Regions from separate parts of the Clostridium sp. CTA-17 genome, predicted to be linked through region 2. Evidence: riboswitches for the same ligand, from Rfam matches in the RefSeq annotation. Region 2 holds a riboswitch; each other region holds the start of a gene.
The links. A riboswitch is a leader RNA that binds a small molecule or an ion and turns the genes downstream of it on or off. The one in region 2 is predicted to bind cobalamin.
Positions count from the first base shown of each region.

Region 1 (6,314 bases), on a different contig from region 2:
CTTTAGGAGAAAGAACTACAGCTAAGGGATATAGAGATGGAGCAGCTTACGTAGGAAATAAAGTAGTAATGGTTACTGGTGGAGGAATCTGTCAAGTTTCTACAACATTATATAGAGCTGTTTTAAGAGCTGGAATAATGCCAACAGAGAGACATAATCATAGTATGACAACTACTTATTCAGGTCCAAGTGAAGATGCTACAGTTTCATGGGGATCTTTAGATTACCAATTTAAAAATACTTATGATTTTCCAATATATATACAAGGATATACAAGTAATAAACATGTAACATTTAATATATATGGAAATGTCCAAGGTATGGATGGAAAAACTTATGAATTACAAACTGTAGTTAATGAAACTTTAAAACCATCAGTTAAAACAGTAGAAGATTCTAGTTTGCCTGCAGGAGAAAAAGTTGTTGAACAAAGACCTGTTACGGGATATAAATCAACAGGATATTTAGTAACTTATCAAAATGGAAAAGAAATAGATAAGAAACTAATAGCACATGATGTATATAAACAAAAGGATGAAATTATAAAAGTCGGAACAAAAAAGGCTGAGCAACCAAAACCAGAGCAGCCAGCTCCGCAACCAGCACCTCAACAACCAGCTGCAGCGCAGCCTGAGGCGCAAAAGCCAGAGGCATCACAGCCGGCTGCTCAACAACCAGCTACACCTCAGACACAAGAAACTCCACAAACACCTGCTACGCCACAAGCACCAGCAGCACAAGGGAATACAGGAACAAATTAAGGAGTAAAATAAATATTATTTAGTTTTTGAATTGTATTTACAATTAATTTTAAAAATTAAATCATAAAAACAAATTGAATATGATAAAAGGGGGAGAGGTTAATAAATTAACTCTCCCCTTTTATTTGGGGAGGAGAATTTATGAAATATAAAATGATATGTATAGATATGGATGGGACATTATTAAATTCAAAGAAAGTTGTAAGTGAAGAAAATAGAATTGCATTAAAAAAAGCTTATGAAAAAGGAGTACATATAATAATATGTACAGGGAGAAATCCTAAAAATGCAATATATTTCTCAGAATTTTTAGGAGTAAACTGTGCTGTAATAGCTAATAATGGAGCTTGGGTAATTGATGAGGATAAGGAAGTTATAATATCAAAGGATGTTTTAAATGAAAGTCAATGCATAGATATTATGAGCATATGTAAAGAATATAAGGGGGTTCCTAGTTTTCATTCAAAAGATAAGGTTTATTGGCCATCAAGATTTAGGAAACATTTATGCGATATTATTTTAAATAAAAAAATACCTGAAAAATATAGGGTTAAGAATATTTATATGAAAGAAAATGAAGAGTGGAGAGAGGTCTTTAAAAGTAATAATATAGGTAAGTGTATAATAATAGAATTGAATACTAGTAAGCTAAAGAAAATAAGGAAAGAGCTTGTTAAAAAGGGTAATTATGAAATAACTCAATCAGGAAGATATGCTTTAGAAGTAAATAATAAAGGGGTATCAAAGGGAAGAGCTGTGAAGGCTTTAGCAGAAGAATATAATATAAAAAGGAAAGAGATTATATGTATAGGTGATAATGAGAATGACTTGTCTATGATTACTTATGCAGGCTTAGGTGTTGCTATGGGAAATGCCATAGATTCTTTAAAGGAAAAAGCTGATTATATAACTGAAAGTAATGACAAAAATGGGGTAGCAAAGGTAATATATGAATTTGTATTAAAGAATGATTAACTTGCATTTTATTTCATTAGATAATATCATATACTTGTGACTTAACTTAAAAATTTATAATTTTTTACATTTATTTGGAGGGACAAAGGTGAATCTTAATATAGTATTATATCAACCAGAAATACCACAAAACACTGGTAATATAGCAAGAACATGTGTTTTAACAAATTCAAAGCTTCATATAATAAAACCTATGGGCTTTGTTATAGATGATAAACATTTAAAAAGAGCTGGATTAGATTATTGGAGTCAATTAGATCTTGAAATTCATGAAAGTTATGAAGATTTTATGAAAAAGTATGGAGATAAGAAGATTTATTTATCAACAACTCATGCTGAAGATCATTATGATGAAGTAAAGTATGAAGAGGGAGCTTTTATAATGTTTGGAAGAGAGTCAGCTGGAGTTCCAGAGGACGTTCATAATGCTCACCATGGAATAAAAGTACCAATGATAAACACAACTACTAGAAGTTTGAATTTATCAAACACAGTAGCTATTATAGCTTATGAAGCTTTAAGACAAATTGGATTTCCAAACATGAAATAAGGGGGAAATATATTTTGGATAAAATAAAGATCATAACAGATAGTACCTGTGACTTATCTAAGGAGATTATAGAGAAGTATGACATAGACGTAATGCCTATGTTAATAAATTTTGGAGAAGAGAGCTATTTAGATGGAGTTGAAATAAAAGTAGACTCTATGATGGAAAGAATTGAAAGAGAAGATGCTCTTCCAACTACTGCTCAAATAGTTCCAACTAGATTTATAGAGAAATATAAAGGTTACTTAGAAGAAGGATACAAAGTTATATCTATACATATATCATCTAATATGAGTGGTACTTATCAATCAGCATGTTTAGCTAAGGCTGAATTAGAAAGTGATGATATAGTTGTAATAGATTCAAGAAATGTAACAGTTGGACTTGGATTAATTGTATTAAAAGCAGCTAGATTAATAGAAGCAGGAATAACTTTAGAGGATTTAGAAAAAGAAATTTTAGAATACAGGAATCATATTAAAAGTACTATAGCTTTTGAAAGTTTAGACAACTTAGTAAGAGGAGGAAGACTTTCAAAAGGAAAAGCTTTATTTGTTAATGCTTTAGGCATAAAGCTTATGCTTAATGTATTAGAGGGTGAAATGAATGTCCAAGGAAAAATAAGAGGAACTAAAAAGATGGTAAAGGCTATGATTGAGCAATTTGATTCAATCCCTAAAAAAGAAGGAGAGCCTATTATATTAGTTGAACTTGAAAATGAGGATATTTACTTACCTATAAAGGAATATTTAGAAAATAATAATATTGAATATTTAAAACTTCCTCTAGGATGTTCAGTAGCAATCCATTCTGGTCCTAAAGTTTGTGCATTATTTTATGTAGAAGAATATTAAAAGAAACTCCTAAGGGAGTTTCTTTTTTTTACATAAATTTTCTTACTTAAAGAAATAATAATTTTGACTAAAAAAATAGGAGGACTAAAAATGAAATTAAAAAAAACATTTAAAGCTTTGGCTTTGCTTTTAGGAATAACTTCAATAATTGCTGGGTGTGGTTCAAATAATTCATCAGCTTTAAAAAAAGTAGATGTTATAGAAAAACAAGTTTATAATTTTGCCTTAGTAAAAGATGACTTTTCTAATGAGGAAAATTATTTTACTGATTTAGCTGTAGATGGATTAGAGAGAATAAAAAAAGAATATGGTGCTAGAATAGAAGTTTTTGATACTAATTCATCAGAGGATTATGAGAAGAGGCTTAGAGAAGCAGCTCAAAATAATGACTTAACTTTTGCTTCAGCCTTTAAATTTTTAGAGAGTTTAAATAATGTAGCTAAAGATTATCCAGATAAAAATTTTGCTATAGTAGATACTGTATCAGATCTTCCAAATGTAAAATCCATAGATTTCAAGGATGAACAGGGTGCTTTTTTAATGGGAATAATAGCTGGTAATACTACTAAAACAAATAAGGTAGGTTTTATAGGGGCAATAAAGGAAGAATTAATAGAAACATTTTTATCAGGATTTATGGCTGGATTAAAGGTTTCAAATGAGGAAGCATATAAAAATATAAAAGAAGGAAATTTAGTTCAGTATGTTGGGAATTTTAATGATCAAAAGAAAGCAAGTGATATAGCTAAAAAAATGTATGATGAAGGAGCAGATATAATATTTGAATCAGCTGGAGAGGCAGGAGAAGGAGTTTTTAAGGCTGCTAAGGAAAAAGGAAAGTATGCTATTGGAGTGGATATTGATTGGGCAGCAAGATTCCCAGAATATGCTGATGTTATATTATCATCAATGATAAAGAATCTAGATGAAGCAGTATATACTACAGCCAAGGAAGTTATAAATAGTGATTTTAAAGCTGGACCAAAAAATAAGATGGAAATAGGGCTTAAGGATAATGGAATTGAGGTGGCTAAAACAACTAGTAATTTAGTTTCTAAAGAAATTTTAGATAAAGTAGAACAATATAAAGAAGCTATTATAAAGGGAGAATTTAATGTGCCAGAAACTTTAGATGAGGTTGAAAATTTTAATATTAAATAAAAATAATAATACATAGGTTGACAAAATGTATATAATTATGTAATTATAAAGTGAAAATAAAATAAGAGCATTAGGTGTTTATTGACTTAATAGGGAAAGTTAAAAACTGCAGCCCCCGCTACTGTTGATAAGGACGAGAACAAAGGACCACTGTGATAAATAGTCATGGAAAGGATTGTTTTAGGATGATTTATTAGCCAGGAGACCTGCCTAGTATGCTATTCTTATTGTTTCGGAGGGAAGCATTATATAAGTTTAAAAAGTATGTAAATTATTTTAACTGGTGGGGAGAGTTATCCTTACCAGTTTTTTATTTGAAAGAATATTTACAGAAAGAATATGTATAAGCTTTTCTAAGGGTTAATTAGAAATAAAAATTTCTAAATTAACATTTTATTTAACTCTATTTAATTAAGCATCAATTATTCTAAGGTTATACAAAGATATTAGATTTTAGTATAATTATGAAAAATTGAAATTATAATTTATGTTTTATTGGGTATGAAATTTTATTTAATATTAAAAGTATAACTTGCTAGTTAATAGGTGCCTTATAATTTAGAGAGAAGGAAAATAATATTAATTAGGAGGGTAAAATAATTATGAATTTTACTAAGGAAAAAAAGAGATTAGATGTTAAGAGTTTATGTTTTTCAGCTATACTTATAGCAATAAGTGTTATATTAGCTAACTTTCCTATATTCTCTAGTATAGCATTAGATTCTATGCCAGCTTTTGTTGGAGGAATAATAATATCACCTGTAGTTGGTGGGATAATAGGACTTTTAGCTCATTTATTTGTAGCTTTAAGAACAGGATTTCCTTTAAGTTTACCAGTACATATTTTAGTAGCATTAGAAATGTTTGTTGTTGTATACATAACATCAATAATATTTAATAGAGGAAAAGTTGTTTTAGCAGGAATTGTTGGTACTCTTTTAAATGGAATAGTATTTACTTTAATAACAGGAGTATTTATGTATTTTGTTTTAGGAGGAATGAATCCAATAGACTTTTTAAAACTTTTAGGATTACCACTTACTTTAGCAAGCTTAGTTAATATAGTTGTAGCATTTATAGTAAGTAAGGGACTAAAAAATGCAAATATATAAGTTTAGAGACTTAACTGTATTAGAAAATGAAAAAAATAAACTAGTAATAGCTTGCGATAGTTGTGGTGGAATTGGTGAAAATGAAGCAGATTTTGTAAAAGCCAGTAATGAGATTGTATCATATTTCTCAGCTAGAGTATGTCTTTTTGAGCTTTTAGCTTTTAGAGCAAAACCATTAGTAATAGTTAATAATTTGGGTATGTCTATGAATAATGGGGGAGAAAAAATAATACAAGGCATTAATAGAGCCATAAAAGAGTATAATGCTGAGAACTTTTTTGAAGAAAAATCTAATTTATCAGAGTGTGTAACAGGAAGCACAGAGGATAACTTTAAAACTCTTCAAACTTTTTTAGGATTAACCATAATAGGAGAAAAAGAAGAAACATTAAAGGTTAATTTTGAAAAGGGAGATTCCATTTGTTTATTAGGAATACCTAAAGTTGGACAAGAAGTTTTAGAGGATATAAATAATAATCTTGGAGAAATTGTTACTTTTAAAGATTTTAAGATTTTAATAGATGATAAGAGTGTTAAAGATATATTACCTATTGGATCAAAGGGGATTATTCACGAAATAAGTGAATTAGAAAAGAGTAATAAAATAAGGATAAACTTATCCTATGAAGGCGATTATTTAAGAAAATCAGCAGGACCTGCTACAGCTTTATTATTTATTTGCAAAAATAATTCTTTAGAAGATATAAAGAACAAAATAAAGACTTCTATAATGGAAATAGGAAATATTATTTAAATTAAATATAAAAATAGTAAGGGCATTTATCAAAGATTAATAAAACTTATGAAATATTCTTAGAATCAGTAGATTTTTCTAAGAATTTTTGTGAGAGTTTTATTAAAAATTATTTTGGTATATGCCTTTCTTTTATAATTAGCTAAA
Region 1 covers NZ_BAAABF010000002.1:397,861-404,174, forward strand. Annotated here, with positions in the region: gene ACYUCG_RS06180 (VanW family protein) at 1-761, shown strand, start outside; gene ACYUCG_RS06185 (HAD family hydrolase) at 903-1,736, shown strand; gene ACYUCG_RS06190 (tRNA (cytidine(34)-2'-O)-methyltransferase) at 1,825-2,286, shown strand; gene ACYUCG_RS06195 (DegV family protein) at 2,301-3,140, shown strand; gene ACYUCG_RS06200 (BMP family lipoprotein) at 3,231-4,301, shown strand; cobalamin riboswitch at 4,357-4,529, shown strand; gene ACYUCG_RS06205 (ECF transporter S component) at 4,904-5,413, shown strand; gene ACYUCG_RS06210 (hypothetical protein) at 5,400-6,167, shown strand.
Region 1: another riboswitch for cobalamin. It lies ahead of ACYUCG_RS06205 (ECF transporter S component); the one in region 2 lies ahead of ACYUCG_RS03450 (ABC transporter substrate-binding protein).

Region 2 (6,314 bases):
AAAAGAAAAGTTAGGCATAAATGAAGAAGAAATATTTTATTGCAAAGAAGATTCTATAGACTTTTCTAAAAAGGTTATTAGTGGCATAGATAGATTAATTTATTTTAATGCCTTACAAGGAAAAGAGTCTTTAAGCTTTTTTCAGGAAAAAAAAGAATTATTAAAAGATAAAATTTTAATTTGTGATGAAATATCTTCAGGAATAGTTCCTTTAAAGAAAGAGGAAAGATTATGGAGAGAAGAGACTGGTAAGGTTCTTCAGTTTTTATCAAAGGAAAGTGAAGAAGTTTATAGAATATTTTTTGGAATACCAACAAAATTAAAGGATGAATAATAAGATGATAATTTATTTAGTTAGACATGGGAAGACTTATTGCAATGAAAATAAACTTTATTGTGGAATAAGTGATGTGCCTTTAAGTGAGGAAGGAAAAAAAGAATTAGAGGAAAAAAGAAAGAGTGTGAGTTTGCCAATATGTAAAAGGAATTTTACAAGTGGAGCAAAAAGAGCTAATGAAACATTTAATATTTTATATCCAAATAAGAAGTATGAAGTCATAAAGGAATTTAGTGAGTATAATTTTGGTGATTTTGAACTAAAGTCTTATGAAATGCTAAAGGAAGACAAGGAATATTTAGACTGGATTTTAGATGAAAGCAAGGAAGTTTCCTGTCCTAATGGTGAATCAAGAAGGGATTTTGAAAAGAGAATAAAAAAAGCATTTTTAAAATTACTTCTAATCCTTAAGGAAGAGGGAGAAGAGGAAGCCTTAATAGTATGTCATGGAGGAAGTATAGCTTGTATTTTAGAACTCTTTGAAAAGGATAAATTAGATTTCTATACTTATCAACCTAAGTGTGGAGGAGGATATAAGTTAAGAGTTGAACAGGATATCAATAACTTAAAAGGAGATTTTTCAAGTCTAGAGTTTGAAAAAGACATAATAGATAATTTAAGACTAGAAATAATAGAAAGGTTTTAGAAATGATAAAAATTATAATAGGATATGTTTTAGACCTAATAATAGGAGATCCTAATAATCCATATCACCCTATTAGATATATAGGAAAACTAGCATCTAATATGGAAAAGCTTTGGAGAAAGGTTTTCAAGAAAAATCTTAAGATTGCAGGCTTCTTTGCTTGGCTTTTTATAGTTTTCATAACCTTTGGAGTAACTTTAGGAATTGTACATATTGCTAATAAGATTAATCCTATTTTAGGAATCATAGTATCTGGAATACTTATTTATTTTTGTATTTCAGCTAAGGGGCTTAAAGTTGAAGGACTTAAAGTAATTAAGATTTTAAAAGAAGGAGATATTGTTAAGGCTAGAAAACAATTATCTTATATTGTAGGAAGAGATACTGAAAATCTAGATGAAGAAGCTATAGTTAGAGCTGTAGTGGAAACTGTAGCAGAAAATATGTCAGATGGCATTATAGCACCTTTATTTTTTGCAGGAATTGGGGGAGCACCTTTAGCTTTCTTATATAAAGCAGTAAACACATGTGATTCAATGTTTGGGTATAAAAATGACAAATATAAGGATTTTGGATTCTTCTCAGCTAAGCTTGATGATGTGTTTAATTATATTCCAGCTAGATTAACAGCCTATCTTATAGTAATTTCTTCTTTTATTTTAAGACTTAATTGCAAAAATAGTTTTAAAATATACAAAAGAGATAGATATAATCATTCAAGTCCTAATAGTGCTCATCCAGAAGCAGCTGTTGCAGGAGCTTTAGGAATAAGACTTGGAGGAGCAAATTACTATTTTGGAAAGCTTGTAGAAAAACCAACCATAGGAGATGCTAAAAAGAAAATAGAAATTTCGGATGTTTATAAGACTAATAATATATTAGGAATGGTTTCTTTTTTAGGAATGGTAGTAGCACTTGTTATTAGATATATTTTAGAGGTGATTGTATGAATTTAGGACATGGTGGTAATGTAGAAGAAATTAAGAGAGTTTATGGATTAGAAGAAAATGAAATTATTGATTTTTCAGCTAACATAAATCCTTTAGGAATCTCTGAAAAAGTAAAAGAGGCCATGATTAAAGGGATAAATTCTATAGAGAGATATCCAGATATAACTTACTATGAACTTAAAAAAGAAATTTCAGACTTTGAAAAAGTAGCTTTAGAAAATATAGTACTAGGAAATGGTGCAGCAGAGGTTATTTTTAATGTAGTAAGAGGAATAAAGCCTAAAAAGGCTCTTATAGTGGCACCAACATTTTCAGAATATGAGGATGCTTTAAATTCTGTAGAGTGTGAAGTTAACCATTATATATTAAAAGATAATTATTCAGTTGATACTGGATTTTTAGAAGAAATCAAAGAAGAATTAGATATTATATTTTTATGTAATCCTAATAATCCTACAGGTGCTTTAATAGAAAAAGATTTTTCATTAAAAGTATTAGAAAAAGCAAAAAAAATGAATGTCATAGTTGTTTTTGATGAATCCTTCTTAGACTTTGTTGAAGATAATGATAGATATTCTCTTATTAAAGAACTTAATAATTTCCAAAATTTAATTATAGTAAAATCTTTAACTAAATTATTTGCCTTTCCTGGAATAAGATTAGGATATGGATTAAGTTCTAATACTAATGTTATAGAAAAAATAAATTCAGTAGGAACTCCTTGGAGTGTAAATACAGTGGCAGACTATGCAGGAAGAGAAGCATTAAAAGATGTTGAGTATATTAAAAACAGCATAGCTTACATAAAAAAAGAAAATGAATTTTTATATAATGGGCTAGAAAAGTTTGAAGATATTACTATTTTTAAAGGTGCAGTAAATTTTATATTTTTTAAATTGAATAAAAATATAGATTTAAGAGAAGAATTAATTAGAAGAGGTATAATAATAAGAAGCTGTAGTAATTATATTGGCTTAGACCATAATTTCTATAGAGTGGCAGTTAGAACAAGGGAAGAAAACAAAAAGCTTTTAGAAGAGCTTTCAAAGGTTTTAAAGTAAGTTTTTTATTATTACTTTTATTATTAATAGCTTTTATGGTAAACTAAGATGTTTGACAATAGCAAAATATAATAATATAATCAAGTTGATTAACTAATAATTGGTGTGATTTTCACTTAATAGGGAATGAAGTTAAAGTCTTCAACTACCTCAGTAACCGTGAAGCAGACAAAATCTCAATATGTCACTGCATTTTTTGTGTGGGAAGACGAGATGGAGGAGGAAGCAAAGTCGGGATACCTGCCTTTTATTTAAGTACTATTATCTTCTGAGGGTAGGATAATAGGATGCGTAAGCTTTAAATATTCTTAACATACCTTCTTAAAATGGTATGTTTTTTTATTTTCTACGTATTAATCTAAGCCTCAAAGATTTTAATTGTTAAGTTTTATGAAAGATAAATTTGATTGATAATGATTTAAGCTTAATTTAAGAAAGTTCAGATTTACTTTTATAGATTGTAAGGGATGCTTAGCAATATTAAAAAATACATATTAAAATCATTAAATAAAATCAAATAGGAATCCTTCATATAACTTAAGAATTTATAAAGGTGAAAGTGGAGGAAGAATATGAGAAACTTAAAAAAATTAATTTCTTTAGTAATGATAACTATGATGGCATTACTTATGTTTACTGGATGTGGAAGTAAAACAGTAACAATGAAAGATATGGAAGGAACTGAATTTACAGTACCTAAAAAGATTGAAAGAATAGTATCAACAGCTCCATCTAATACAGAAATATTAATAGGTTTAGGTATAGGTGATAAAATAGTCGGTGTTGATAAATATTCAGCAGATGTAAAAGGATTAAATCCTGATATTCCTAAAATAGACTTTAGAAATCCAGATGCAGAGGCCATATTAGCTCTTAAGCCAGATATAATAATAGCTTCAGGTCATAATAGAGAAGGAAAAGAAGATCCATTTAAGGTTTTAAAAGATGCTAGAATACCTGTAGTTTATATTCCAACTAGTGAAAGTATGGATGGAATATATGAAGATATCAATTTCTTAGCTAAGTTAACTGGAACAGAAGCCGAAGGAAACAAAATGGTTGATTCAATGAAAAGCGAAGTAAATAAGATTAAAGCTATAGGTGAAACTATAAAAGATAAGAAGACTGTTTACTTTGAAATCGGGTCAGGGTCAAAGCTTTATAGTTTTGGAAATGATACTTTCTTAAATAGCTTACTAAATATAGTTGGCGCAGAAAATATATTTGCTAATGAAAAAGGTTGGATTTCTCCAAGTGAAGAAGCTGTCATAAAGGCAAATCCAGATGTGATTTTAACAAATGAAAGCTATATTGAAAATGCTACAGATTTAATTGCTAAACGTCCAGGATGGAATACAATAACTGCTGTTAAGGATAATCAAATATTCTTAGTAGACAATAATGCATCATCACGTGGAAGCCAATATGTGATAAATGCATTAAAACAAATGGCAAAGGATATTTATCCAGAACAATATGCAGGAATCTAAAAAGAAAAAACTACTAATATTACTATCAATTCCATTAGTATTATTAGTACTTTGTATTGGAACTTCCATTGGAAGTTCCAATATTAGTATATGGGATACTATTTCTATAGTTGGGAATAAAATTTTTGGTTTTTCCCTTAGAGCTAGTATAAAACCAGAGGACGTAGCAATTATTTGGGTAATTAGATTACCTAGAGTACTATTAGCTTTTGGAGTTGGAGCTTCCCTTGCAGTTAGTGGGGCTATAATTCAATCCATATTAAAAAATCCATTAGCATCACCATATACTTTAGGCGTTTCATCAGGAGCTTCCTTAGGTGTTGGAATGTACATAGTTCTTGGAATTTCAATACCTGTAATAGGAAATTTAGCTATGCCTATTATAGGATTTTTATGTGGTGTTTTAACGGTTTTTGCCGTTATTATCTTTTCCAATAAGGTTGATAGAGGACTTTCAAACAATACTGTAATTTTAGCAGGTATGGTATTATCACTTTTTACTAGTGCAATGTTAACTACTATAACAGCCTTATGTAGTGAAGATATAAAGGCAATTACTATGTGGCAAATGGGATCATTTGCTATGAAAAGTTGGTCATATGTTTTTGCTGGAATTCCATTTTTCATAATTGGAATTTTTATGGTTATAAGATATACAAGAGAAATGGATATCTTAAGTTTTGGAGAAGAAGGTGCAAAAGCAATAGGAGTTGAAACTAAAAAGGTTAAAAAGACACTACTTGTTTCAGTAGCTATTTTAACTGGAAGTGCCGTAGCCTTAAGTGGTGTTATAGGATTTATTGATCTTATAACTCCTCACATAGTTAGAAAAATATTTGGCTCTAATCATAAGATAGTAATTCCAATGTGTATTATACTTGGAGGAACTTTAATGGTATTAACAGATTTAGTTTCAAGAACACTAATTTCTCCATCAGAATTACCAGTTGGAGCAATTACAGCATTAATTGGAGCACCATTTTTTGCTTATCTTTATTTTGGAAAGAGAAGTAGGTGATATTTTGTTAGAAGTTAAAAATCTATGCTGTGGGTATGATGGAAATGATGTTATACATAATTTATCTTTCAATATTAACAGAGGAGAAAACATCTCTATAATAGGACCAAATGGATGTGGAAAGTCTACAATTTTAAAAGCTTTAGCTAACTTAATAGAATATAAAGGTGAAATAAAGCTAGATGGAGTAGAAATTAAAAATATAAAGAGAAAAGATTTAGCTAAAAAAGTTGCATTAATGAGTCAAAATTCTCAAATATACTTTTCTTATACTGTTTTTGAAACAGTTGCATTAGGAAGGTATGCTCATATGGATGGTATTTTTTCAAATCTTAGTAAGAAAGATAGGGATATAGTCTTAAAATGTATTGAAAGTGTAGGATTATTAAGTGAAAAGGATAGGTTAATAAATGAGCTATCAGGAGGGCAGCTTCAGAGAGTTTATTTGGCAAGAGCCTTTGCTCAAGATCCTGAGATATTACTTTTAGATGAACCAACAAATCATTTAGACTTAAAATGCCAAATTGAAATTTTGGATTATATAAATAAATGGACAAAGGAAAATAACAAAACGGTTATAGGAGTTTTACATGATTTAAATTTAGTTCAGATGTTTAGTGAAGATGCAATTTTAATAAAAGAAGGTAAAATTTATAGTAGTGGAAAAGCAAGAGAATTATTAAATAGTTCTAAAATTACAGATGTATATAAAATAGACATAAGAAAATTCATGCTAGAAGCATTAGAAAAATGGAAGTAGGTGGACAATATGAAAAAAAAGTTTGTTGTATCATATAGTTGTGGAAAGGATA
Region 2 covers NZ_BAAABF010000001.1:792,494-798,807, forward strand. Annotated here, with positions in the region: gene ACYUCG_RS03430 (bifunctional adenosylcobinamide kinase/adenosylcobinamide-phosphate guanylyltransferase) at 1-334, shown strand, start outside; gene ACYUCG_RS03435 (histidine phosphatase family protein) at 339-983, shown strand; gene cbiB (adenosylcobinamide-phosphate synthase CbiB) at 986-1,933, shown strand; gene cobD (threonine-phosphate decarboxylase CobD) at 1,930-2,994, shown strand; cobalamin riboswitch at 3,079-3,256, shown strand; gene ACYUCG_RS03450 (ABC transporter substrate-binding protein) at 3,567-4,484, shown strand; gene ACYUCG_RS03455 (FecCD family ABC transporter permease) at 4,471-5,502, shown strand; gene ACYUCG_RS03460 (ABC transporter ATP-binding protein) at 5,507-6,262, shown strand; gene ACYUCG_RS03465 (Dph6-related ATP pyrophosphatase) at 6,272-6,314, shown strand, end outside.

Region 3 (6,314 bases), 170 kb from region 2:
ATCTTCATAAGAAAGATTTTCTCCAACATATATAGTACATTCTATAGAATTTTCTATTAACCTTTTACTTAGCTCAGAAGGAGTATTTTTTTTATCTGTTAACCAAATAGAAAGTTTGTTTTCCTTCACAACTTCTATAAAATTCTCTTCTCTTCCATGCATACTTCCAACAAAAGCATCATTCCAAGTTTTATTAACTCTGCATGTTAAATATTGAAAAGAACTTATTCCAGGAACAATAGAAACTTCTCCCTCATAATTCTTACATATATAATTTGTAATTCCATAAAAGGTTGGATCTCCTGAGGCAACTATTGAAATCCTCTTTTCCTTATTTTCATTTAGAAATTCTATTATTTCTTTTAAACCTTTTACTCTCTTAAATCTTTCATCATTTATACTATTTAAAAACTTTAAGCTAGAAATTGCTCTTTCAAAACCAACTATATAATCACTTTTTTCTAGTTCCTTGATAACTTTAGGAATTATATAGTCTTCATGGCCTGGTCCTAATCCTAATATTTTAACCAAAAGCCTTCATTCCTTTCTAATTTAAGTTTAATCAAACAAGTTTGAATTTTTAGATTCATATAGTAACTTCATTTCCTTTGATCCATAGTACATAAGAATATTAAAGCTTGCTTCACCATAAGCATATATATCTAATCTCTTTAATACCTTTTCTCCAATTCTTTCATATAACATAGGAAAATCATCTCCAAGAAGTCTTACAGCACCTTCACTTGTTTTTTGATCTAAAACTTTTTGTACTAGTTCTAAATCATATCCCATTAAGGTAAGCTCTAGAGCTATAACTTCTAATCTAACATCTGAAACTCTACTATGTGTATTGAAACATCCAAAGGCAATCTTGCTTAACTTTCCTATATGACCTACTATTGTTAAATCCTTTATTCCTTGAGCTAAGGCACACTCTATAGAAAAACCTACATAATTAGATATAACAACTATATTATCCTTTTTGTATCCTCTTTCTCTTAAGAATCTTTCTCCCATATTTCCAAATACAAATACAAGGTCTTTATTGTTTACAGATTTTTGTCTTATTTCAATTCTAATAGATTCCTTTAAGGCCTCTTCTGACATTGGATAAACTATTCCCGTAGTACCAAGTATTGATATTCCATCAACTATACCTAATCTAGGGTTAAATGTTTTCTTAGCAATCTCTCTTCCTCTTGGAACAAAAATTGTTATTCTAACTCCCTTATCCTTAGGAAGTACACTTAAGACTTCTTTTTTTATCATTTCTCTAGGTACTGGATTTATGGCAGGTTGTCCTTTTTCTACAAAAAGACCCTCTTTAGTTACTACTCCAACGCCTTCTCCTCCACATAGTTCAAAGCCTTCTTCAATTTCTTCTGCCTTTGCAAATATTTCAAGACCTGAGGTAGCATCTATGTCATCTCCACCATCTTTTACTATGGAGCAAGAAATTGAATCTTTATTAGCCTGTATATCTTGTATTTCTAAATTAAGTTTTATATTTTTAGGAGTATCTATTTCTATAACACTTATGTCTTTTTTATTAAAAAGCATATAAGTGGCGGCTTTAGCAGCAGCTGCTGCACAAGACCCTGTAGTGTATCCACATCTAAGTTTCTTTCCACCACTTTCTATATACATATCAAACATTTAGATTACCTTCTTTATTACATATCTCTTTTATAATTCATATAAAGTAATGCATTTATTATAGCTGCTGCTACTGTACTTCCACCTTTTCTTCCCTTAACTCTTATATAAGGAATTCCAAGTTCATCTAAATCTTCTTTGCTCTCACTAGCCCCTACAAAACCAACTGGAACTGCTACTATAAGCTTTGGATTAGCTTTTCCTTCCTTAATAAGTTCTCTAAGTTTAAATAAGGCAGTTGGAGCATTTCCGAAAACAAATATATCTACATTTTCCTTTGCTGCAAGTTCAACTCCTGCCATTGATCTAGTTATTTCTTTTTCTTTAGCTAATTTAAATACCTCTTCTAATCCAACATAGCATTCAACTGATGCATTTAATTCTTTTAATGCTCTTTTGTTCATTCCTGATAAAGCCATTGTTGTATCAGTATATATTTTAGCTCCATTCTTTAGAGCAGAAACTCCTGCCTCTATAGCACCTTCACTTATTTCTATTAAATCTTGATATTCAAAATCCGCAGTAGTATGTATAACTCTTTTTACTATTTGTAATTCCTCTTCTGAAAAATTATGTTCATGCATTTCAGAACCTATAATTTCAAAACTTCTTTTTTCAATTCCCATAGGGCTTTTCATGTAATCCATTATTTCATTTCCCTTCTATGTTTCTTCTTTTTAGTTTCTCCAAGTCCTTTATATGTACCATTAATAACATCATTAATTCTATCTATGTATAAATTCCCAAACTCTTCGTATTCCCCTAATCCTTTTAAGACAACATTAGCCTTTATTCCTTCACTTTCAAATCTGCTCTTCCATGAATCTTCTTCACCTGAAGCCATATCATTTTTAGCATGATCTCCAGCTACAACCATTAAAGGAATTATTGTTATTTCTTTTATATCTTTCTTCTTAGCTTTCTTTAATACATTTGAGAAATTAGGATATCCCTCTACAGTTCCTACAAAAACATCTTCATAGTCCTTATCTATTAAAACAGATTGTAAACATCCATAAACAGCATTGGATGGATGAGCACTACCATGTCCAACAAATACACATGGAGAATTCTTTTCTATTAAATCTTTCATTGTATCTACGAAATATGAATAATCATCTGGACCTGATTCAAAACCTTCATAATGGAATATTGGTCTTCCTATCTCTATCCTTTTAAAACATGATTCATATTCCTTTACCATATGCTTTATATAATCAAACTCTTCTCCTGGAATAATATGAAGTGGTTGAACAATAACTTCCTCATATCCTTCCTCGGCTAAACTCTTTAAAGCATCTTCTGGAAATAATACTTCCATGTTATGTTTTTCTTTAAGTTTTTTTACTATCATATGTGATGTAAAACTTCTAAAAATATCATATTCTTTGAAACTTTCTTGTATTGAATCTTCTATTTTTTTTATAGAATTATTTAACGCATCTAAATGACTTGTTCCAAAACTTACTACTAATATAGCTTTTTTCATATTTCACCTCTAAAATTTTAAAATAAAAAGCATCTGTGCTACAAAGAACAGATGCTTACAAATCAAAGTAATTATTCCTCAAAATTATGAACAAATAAGTACTAATCTCTTCCCTCCGAAGCTTAGTTTACGATTCTTAGGCAGGTATCCTGACTTAAGGCTTATCCTCATTTCTCCCTTCCCAATTTATATAATCAGTGGTTAATAGAAACTTGTATCCTATCACAGTAGCGGGGGCTGTAGTGGACTTTAACCACTTTCCCTTTTAATTAAAATCAAACCTAAAAATATAAAATATTATTTTTTTTAATTATAATATATAATCTTAATTATTTCAATATAGGGTAAATTTCTTATTTTCTATATTTGTAGTATAATTAAGTTGTTAATTTTTTCTTACCATATTTTAAATGTTTAAAGGTTAAATTTGTGTTACATTTGACTTTTATGTTATAATTCAGTAATATATGATGAAATGCTCTTAAGTTGTGGACAGTTTAACTAAAGGAGTGTAGTTTATGCAAAAAAGAATTTTATCAGCGTTAATTGCTATGGCAATTAGTATTTCAGCTACTCATGTAGTTTTTGCTGATACAGTAAATGATAAGAAATCTACTATACAGGAGAACAAAGTAAAATATTCACAATTAGATAATGAAGTTATTTCACTTAACTCTCAAGTGTCAAAACTTAATAATGAAATCGAAGAATTAAATGCTAAGTTAGCAGATAATAAAGCTAAAATGAAAGATACAGAAGAAAGTTTAAAAGAAACAGAAAGTAAAGTAAGTACTTTAAAAACTGAAATAGATGAAAAACAATCTGTTTTAGGTAAAAGAATGCGTGCCATGTATAAAAGCAAGGATTCTATGAATCCAATAGTTTTTTTACTTAAATCTGAAGACTTATCAGATTTAATAACAAGATTAGACGCTTTAGCAAGAGTTGCAGCTTTAGATAAAAATCTTATAAAAAGTTTAGATGAGCAAAAAGATTCTCTTAATAGTGATATTAAAAAATTAGAGAGAGATCAAGCTGAACTTAAAGAATTGAAAGCTTCAACCGAGGAATCTCTTAAAACTTTAGATAGCAAAAAACTTGAGGAACAAAAGAAAATTGATGAATTAAACAGACAAAAAGAGGCTGTTTTAGAGGTAATTAAAGAAAATGAAATGTCTTTAATATCTCATTCAGTTTCAGTTATAAATTCATCTTCATCAATTAATGAACTTGAAAGTGCAGTTAGCACATTGAATCAATTAATACCACAACTTAATATTGATTCAGTTAGAGATGCAGCTAATAATTCTGTACAAGCTGCTAAAAATAAAATTGAATCATTAAAAGCTGAAGAAGCTAAGAAAGCAGAAGAAGCTGCTAAAAATAATGCTGCTAACTCTTCAAATAATACTAGCAGTAATAATAGTTCTAGCCAACCTAGTAGCGATGGCAAATATAAGAAAACACTTTCTATGGAAGCCACTGCATATAGCGGAGGAACATTAACAGCTATGGGCCTTAAACCTGTAAGAGACCCCGGTGGAATAAGTACAATAGCAGTTGACCCTAGTGTAATTCCATTAGGATCAAAAGTGTACATCCCTGGTTATGGTTATGCTATAGCATCAGATACAGGTGGAGTTATAAAAGGAAATATTATTGATCTTTACATGAACTCTCATGATGAATGTATATCTTGGGGAAGACGTCAAGTTACATTGCACATAGTTGCTTATCCTGGTGAATGGTAAAAAAGATAAGACTTTTCGTCTTATCTTTTTCTTATTTTACTTCCAAAATTATTAAATACTTTTAAAAAAAGAAAAATAACTAAAAATGCTATTATTGCAGTAATAACTACAAATAAAAAGTTTAATAGATCTTTAAAACTTAAACCTACTCCATCTAAGAAATTTCTAACCTTAATACTAACTTTAAAAAATCCCCATAAAATTAAACTTCCAATAATACCTACTGAAGCAGCTGTTAACCCAATCTTTGACTTTTTAAATATACATACTAATCCTATAAAAGCAAAAGTTATTATTATAAAAATAAATTTCCAATCCAAAACCTCCAAATTTTGTACTCCTAAACATACTTTCCTTATTATTTTACTTAATAAAAGTTTTAATTATTCATTTACTTATTTAAGATTATAAAGTTATTAATAAATTAATTAAATGTTGAAATTTATTAATAACTTTATAATAATATTCTTGATATGATTAGCTTCTTATTATTTATAAATATACTATCTAAATTTCAAATAAACCTTTATGATAATTAATATCATAAAGGTTTGTATCAAAGTATTATAATAAAACTTACAGAAAATATGAAGGAAATGTCTAAGTAAGATTTAGACTCTTATTTTTAAGCATTCCTTAATTAAAACATAAATCTATCTACTTATTATCCCTCAAATACAGGTACATCAAATGTAAAGTTATTTTCTAAATATAAATCTTGATAACTATTCATAATATCAGCAATACTTGATGCATACCATGGAGTTGTAGCATATTGATGCCATATATTTGATACATTCGGATTATATCTCATCTTATAAAGAGTATTTTGATTATATCTTGAACTATGAACATAATTTAATGAAACAAATTCTGCAGCACCTTTTATAGCATTTTCAATACTTGTCCATCCTCTATTGTAAGCATATGTTGTTCCTAATATTAAAGCTCTATTAGGGAAAACTGATGAATTATCCTTGGCACCTATTCCAAATAAATTATATACTGTTACTGGCTTAGATAGTGGAATCATATGATATCCTACTAATTGACCATTACCATTATATATAGGTCTACTTTCATCTGCAATTTCAGTAATTGTTACACCCTTTGCAAGTTTACTTGTTCCATTACCTGTTTCGTGTAAACATTGAGCAACTAAGTATAGAGGATCTATATTAAAGGCTCTAGCAGCATTTACAAAAGCTTGTCCTTGACCTGTTAAAACCCCTTTATTATTTAATCTACTACTTAATCCACTTACATTTACTGATCTAAATTTATCTACTCTTAAGAATTGTAGCTTATTAGTAGCCTTAGCCGGATTTATATATTTCTCAAATTCTGAATATGAATAATTTGAAGGATTGTTTCTTTGTTGTAATTTTATATATTCGTTAAGTGATACTCCATAATTT
Region 3 covers NZ_BAAABF010000001.1:957,756-964,069, forward strand. Annotated here, with positions in the region: gene cbiE (precorrin-6y C5,15-methyltransferase (decarboxylating) subunit CbiE) at 1-531, opposite strand, end outside; gene cbiD (cobalt-precorrin-5B (C(1))-methyltransferase CbiD) at 559-1,656, opposite strand; gene ACYUCG_RS04220 (precorrin-8X methylmutase) at 1,674-2,303, opposite strand; gene ACYUCG_RS04225 (sirohydrochlorin cobaltochelatase) at 2,303-3,145, opposite strand; cobalamin riboswitch at 3,268-3,445, opposite strand; gene ACYUCG_RS04230 (3D domain-containing protein) at 3,664-4,896, shown strand; gene ACYUCG_RS04235 (hypothetical protein) at 4,917-5,225, opposite strand; gene ACYUCG_RS04240 (SH3 domain-containing protein) at 5,561-6,314, opposite strand, start outside.
Region 3: another riboswitch for cobalamin. It lies ahead of ACYUCG_RS04225 (sirohydrochlorin cobaltochelatase); the one in region 2 lies ahead of ACYUCG_RS03450 (ABC transporter substrate-binding protein).

Region 4 (6,314 bases), on a different contig from region 2:
GCACCAAATATTTATGAAATAATAACTTTAAATCAAGAGTTTGAATTCCCAATTAATGATTCTTTAAAGGCAAAATATGATGAGCTTATAAATCTAAGTGGAGATGAATACACTTTAAGTAGCTTTGAAACTTTAAAAGAAGCATTAAACGAAGCTAAGAATATTTTAGATGATTCTAATTCATCTCAAAAGAAAATAGATAAGGCTTTAGAAAATCTAAATAAAGCAGAAGAAAGATTAGCTTTAAGGGCAACTGATTTTGAAGATTTCAATAAAGTTTTAACTCTAGGAAACTCTTTAGTTGAAGGAGAATATACAGCTGAGTCATGGGCTTTATTTAGTGAAGTTTTAGAAGCAGCTAATGAAGCTAACAAAAATAAAGCTGATTACACTCAAGATCAAATAAATCAAATAGTAATTGACTTAGATGCTTCAATAAAAGCTTTAGTAAAGGAAACACCAGAGGTTGATAAGACAAATTTAGGTGAATTAATAAATCAAGGTAAATCTTTACTAGAGGAAGCTGTAGAAGGGTTTAATGTTGGTGAATACCATAAAGGCGCTAAGGATGGATTAACAGTTGAAATTAATAAGGCTGAAGAAGTATTTAACAAGGAAGATGCTACTGAAGAAGAAATAAATTCATCTAAGGAATCTTTAGAGGGTGCAATAGCAAGATTTAACTCTTTATTAATAGAAGAAAGTACAGGAGACTTTAATGGCAATGGAAAGATTGATATAGGAGACTTAGCAATGGTATCTAAAAACATTGGAAGTACTACTAACACTTCTCTTGATTTAAATAAAGATGGCTCTATTGATGAATATGAGATAAGCTTTATAAATCATAGAATACTAAATTAAGATAATTCAATAAGGATAAATTAGATTTATAATTTTTTAGGAATCATAAGGATACTTAAAATCAAATTTAAAATACTAAGAATTTTAAAGATTAGTATTTTAAAATGATTATTTGTATCTAATATGATTCCTTTTAATTTAAAACATAACTTAATAAAAATTTTTTTGGAAATATTATTAGAATCAGATTAATTTAAGATAAGTTCTAAGATTAAATTTATATGCTAAATAGATAAGTTTCTTAATAATTAATATTTTATAATAATATATGAACAGGAATTATATGTTTAAAAATTACCGAAAGCCTTATATATAGCATATTTTCTAAAGAAATCTATAGAGTTTAATTGTAAATGCAATGCATATGCTATATAATGTTAAAGTATTGTAAAATTAAATATTTAGAAATAGGTTAAATAGTTACATTTGTAACTATATATTAAAAGGGAAGTTGGGTTTAAATCCCACGCGGTCCCGCCGCTGTAATAGAGGAGCTTTTTGTACTTTAAGCCACTGGAATATAATATTTTGGGAAGGCCACAAAAAGTGATGATACTTGAGCCAGAAGACCTGCCTATTTTTAAAACATCAGGATCCTACGGGAAATAGGAGGTGTTGTGCTTTGGTAAGTTATATTTTTTTAGAATTTTTATAACCTCTAGACGCAATGTCTAGGGGTTTTTTATTTCTAAGACTAAAGTTCTGATTTAACTAGAAATTAAAGTTATTCATATTTAGATTAAGTTTTATAAAGGGAAATATTTTTAGTACATATTGTTTTATTTGATGCGGAAATAGTTAAATCAAATTTTATCTTAAAATAAAAAGATGATAAATGGGAATACAAAATAAAAATATAATTTAAGGAGTAGAATTATTATGTCAAAAAAGAATCAAGTATTTATAGGATTTTTATTAATGTTCTTATTAATACCAAGAAGTGTTTCAGCTATGCATATCATGGAAGGATTTTTACAACCTAAATGGTGTATAGCATGGGGAGTTATAACTATACCATTTGTAGTATTAGGATTATTTTCTATTAAGAATAAGGTTGGGAATAATCCAAGACTAAAGATTTTGTTAGCTATGGCAGGAGCTTATGCTTTTGTTCTTTCAGCATTAAAGCTTCCATCAGTTACAGGTAGTTGCTCACATCCTACAGGGGTTGGTCTTGCGGCAATATTATTTGGACCTACAGCAGCATCAGTTTTAGGACTTATCGTACTTTTATTCCAAGCATTACTTTTAGCTCATGGTGGTCTTACTACTCTTGGAGCTAATACTTTTTCAATGGCTGTAGTTGGGCCTTTAGTATCATACGGACTTTATAAATTAGTAAAAAAACTTAATGGACCAACATGGTTAGGTGTATTTTTAGCAGCTGCTCTTGGAGATTTAGCAACTTACATGGTTACTTCAGTTCAATTAGGACTAGCCTTCCCAGCAGAGGTTGGAGGAGTTATGGCATCAGTTATGAAGTTCATGGGTATATTTGCAGTTACTCAAGTTCCTCTAGCTATAAGTGAGGGTATATTAACAGTCATAATCTTTAATACAATAGAAAATTATGCAAAAGAAGATTTAATGGAACTTAACATTTTTTCAAAGGGGGTAAAATAATGAAAAATAAAAGAGTGTTAACTAATGTGATATTACTATTATTAGTTGTATTTATTACAATAATACCTTTCTTTGTGGCTAAAAATGGAGAGTTTGGTGGATCTGATGATCAAGCAGAAGAAGCAATAACACAAATTGATGAAAACTATGAACCATGGTTCTCACCATTATTTGAACCAGCTAGTGGAGAAATAGAAAGTTTATTATTTGCTCTTCAAGCTGCAATCGGTGCAGGGGTAATTGGCTTTGGATTAGGATATCTAAAGGGCAAAAAGAAAGTGAACGACGAAGTAAATGATAAACATAGATAAATATGCTTATTCATCTAAGTTAAAAAATATTAATCCAGCAGAAAAGATGTTTTTTGCCTTAATTACTTTGTGCGTTTGTCTTTGGGCAAATAATTTTATTGTTTCTATGCTTATAATAAGTATTATGACTTTTTTAATAACAAAAGTAGGAAGAACAAAAATAAAGGTTTTTATAAAGTTAATGATGGTACCAATAGCTTTTTTAATAATTGGTATCCTAACAATTGTTGTTAGTTATTCATTAAAACAAGATACATTTTTAGTATCATTTAAGCTTTTTAATGGATGGATTGGAGTTTCTAAAAGTGGAATTATTCAAGGACTTAATATGTTCCTTAAGGTAATGGGATCTTTAAGTTGCTTATACTTTATATCCCTAACCACTCCAATGATAGATGTAATATCAGTTCTAGCTAAACTGAAGGTACCAAGTTTTTTAATAGAGTTAATAAGCTTAGTGTACAGATTTATATTTATAATTTTAGAAACTTCAGAAATGATGTTTATATCGCAAAATTCAAGACTTGGATATAGAGATATAAAAACATCATATAAATCCTTAGGTGCTCTTGCATCAACACTATTTATACGTTCGTTTAAGAGAGCTAATGATTTATATACTGCCTTAGAAGCCAGAGGGTATAATGGAGAACTTAAGGTTTTAGAAGAACAGGTTCAAAAAAGAAATTACATTTACATTATAACTATAATAATTAATCTTATTTTTATAGGAATAACTATATTTATTAAGTAGAGTAGGAGGATTTTATGGAAGACTATATATTAAAAGTAGAAGAGCTTAATTATAATTATTCAGATGGAACTCATGCTCTAAAAGGTATAAATATGAATATAAAAAGAGGAGAAGTTACGGCAATATTAGGTGGAAATGGTGTTGGAAAATCAACTTTATTTCAAAACTTTAATGGTATATTAAAGCCTTCATCAGGGAGAATACTTTTTGATAATAAACCTATAGATTATTCAAGAAAAGGAATAATGAAGCTTAGAGAATCTATAGGGATTGTTTTTCAGGATCCTGATAATCAGCTTTTTTCAGCAAGTGTTTACCAAGATGTTTCATTTGGTGCTGTTAATATGAAACTACCAGAAGATGAAATAAGAAAAAGAGTAGATAATGCATTAAAAAGAACTGGGATAGAACACTTAAAAAATAAGCCAACTCATTGTTTAAGCTTTGGTCAAAAGAAAAGAGTAGCTATTGCAGGGGTACTAGTTATGGAGCCAAAGGTTTTAATACTAGATGAACCAACGGCAGGTTTAGATCCAATGGGCGTTTCAGAGATAATGAAGTTATTAGTAGAAATGCAAAAGGAGCTTGGCATAACAATAATAATAGCAACCCACGATATAGATATTGTTCCTTTATATTGTGATAATGTTTTTGTTATGAAAGAAGGAAGAGTAATATTACAAGGAAATCCTAAAGAGGTATTCGCTGAAAAAGAAGTTATAAGAAAAGTTAACTTAAGATTACCTAGAATCGGACATCTTATGGAGATTTTAAAAGAGAAGGATGGCTTTGTATTTGATGAGTTAGATTTAACTATTGGACAGGCTAGAAAGACAATAAATTCTTGGAAAAATAAAATTTTTAATGATTAATATTTAAGTTAGATTAAGCAAGAAAGGCTTATACCAAATTAATTTGGTATAGGCCTTTTATTTTTATTAAATTAATTAATTTTTAGTATGTTTATTATTTTATGAGAGGAAGAAAGATCTTAAAAATATTATAACTATTCATATCATTAAAAAATATATTTTTTAGTTATAATACTATAATTTCTAGTTATAGATATCATAAATTAAAATTCATATGTGAATTTTCACGAGTTTTGGGAAAAAGTTGCATCATTATGAAACTAAGAACAGAGTGTGCTCATTTCGTTGTAAATGTTATCATTAATTGATATTATCTAATTAACAAATATTCCAATAAAAATTCATTTTAATGTATAAAATATTAAATTTTATTGGATATATAACTTAAGTATTAAAAATTTTAGGTATTTAAGTTAAGGGTATTAATAGGATTTATAAAATTTTAGTGGGGTGGTATAGTTATGATGCAAAAAATTCAACGTTTTGGAGCTGCAATGTTTACACCGGTTTTATTATTTGCTTTTGCAGGTATAACAGTAGGACTATGTATTCTATTTAAGAATCCAGACATAGTAGGACCAATTGCAAATGAAGGTACTTTATGGTATCAGATTTGGACTCTTATTGAAGAAGGTGGATGGACAGTATTTAGACAACTTCCATTGTTATTTGTTGTTGGGTTACCAATAGCATTAGCTAAGAAGGCTCAAGCTAGAGCTTGTATGGAAGCTTTAGTTACTTATTTAACTTTTAATTACTTTGTAAATTCAATATTAACTCAATGGGGTAGCTTCTTTGGAGTTGATTTTGCTCAGGAAGTTGGAGGCGTAAGTGGATTAACTACTATAGCTGGAATTAAAACTTTTGATACTGGTATGATAGGAGCAATCTTAATAGCTGGTATAGCAGTATGGATCCATAATCGTTTCTTTGATACAGAATTGCCTGAATACCTAGGAATATTCAGAGGGTCATCTTTCGTAGTTATGATAGGATTCTTTGTAATGATTCCAACAGCATTTGTAGTTTGTTTAGTATGGCCAGCAGTTCAAAATGGAATTAACTCTTTACAAGGATTTCTTGCTTCATCAGGAATAGTTGGAGTATGGATATATACATTCTTAGAACGTATATTAATACCAACAGGATTACATCACTTTATATATGGACCATTTATATTTGGACCAGCTGTTGTAGAAGGGGGAATAGCTACATATTGGCCTCAACATTTAGCTCAATATGCTATGTCACAACAAAGTTTAACAGAATTATTCCCAGCAGGTGGATTTGCTTTACATGGACATTCAAAAATATTTGGATCAGTAGGTATAGCTTTAGCGCTATATATGACAGCTAAGCCAAATAAAAAGAAAATAGTTGCAGGTTTATTAATACCAGCGACCTTAACAGCAATATTAGCTGGTATAACAGAACCTTTAGAATTTACATTCTTATTTGTAGCGCCAATACTATTTGTAGTACATGCAATTTTAGCAGCTACTTTAGCAGCGGCAGAATTTGCTTTCGGAGTATCAGGTAACTTTGGTGGAGGAATTATAGAATGGGCAGCACAAAACTGGATTCCTTTAGCTAAGAATCATTGGCAAACTTATTTAATTCAAATAGCTATTGGATTATGCTTTACAGCAATTTATTTCATAGTATTTAGATTTGTAATACTTAAAATGAATCTAAAGACTCCAGGTAGAGAAGATGATGATGAAGAGACTAAATTATATACTAAGGCTGATTATAAGGCTAAAAAAGGTGAAGAATCAGTCAAAGAAGATAAATCAGGTAAAAGCAAAACGGCTAAAAAAGCTGAAGGAATCTTAGAGGCTTTAGGAGGAAAAGAAAATATAGTAGATGTTACAAATTGTGCAACTCGTT
Region 4 covers NZ_BAAABF010000009.1:69,941-76,254, forward strand. Annotated here, with positions in the region: gene nagH (hyaluronoglucosaminidase) at 1-864, shown strand, start outside; cobalamin riboswitch at 1,257-1,456, shown strand; gene ACYUCG_RS13210 (energy-coupling factor ABC transporter permease) at 1,744-2,487, shown strand; gene ACYUCG_RS13215 (energy-coupling factor ABC transporter substrate-binding protein) at 2,487-2,798, shown strand; gene cbiQ (cobalt ECF transporter T component CbiQ) at 2,782-3,552, shown strand; gene ACYUCG_RS13225 (ATP-binding cassette domain-containing protein) at 3,567-4,424, shown strand; gene ACYUCG_RS13230 (alpha-glucoside-specific PTS transporter subunit IIBC) at 4,886-6,314, shown strand, end outside.
Region 4: another riboswitch for cobalamin. It lies ahead of ACYUCG_RS13210 (energy-coupling factor ABC transporter permease); the one in region 2 lies ahead of ACYUCG_RS03450 (ABC transporter substrate-binding protein).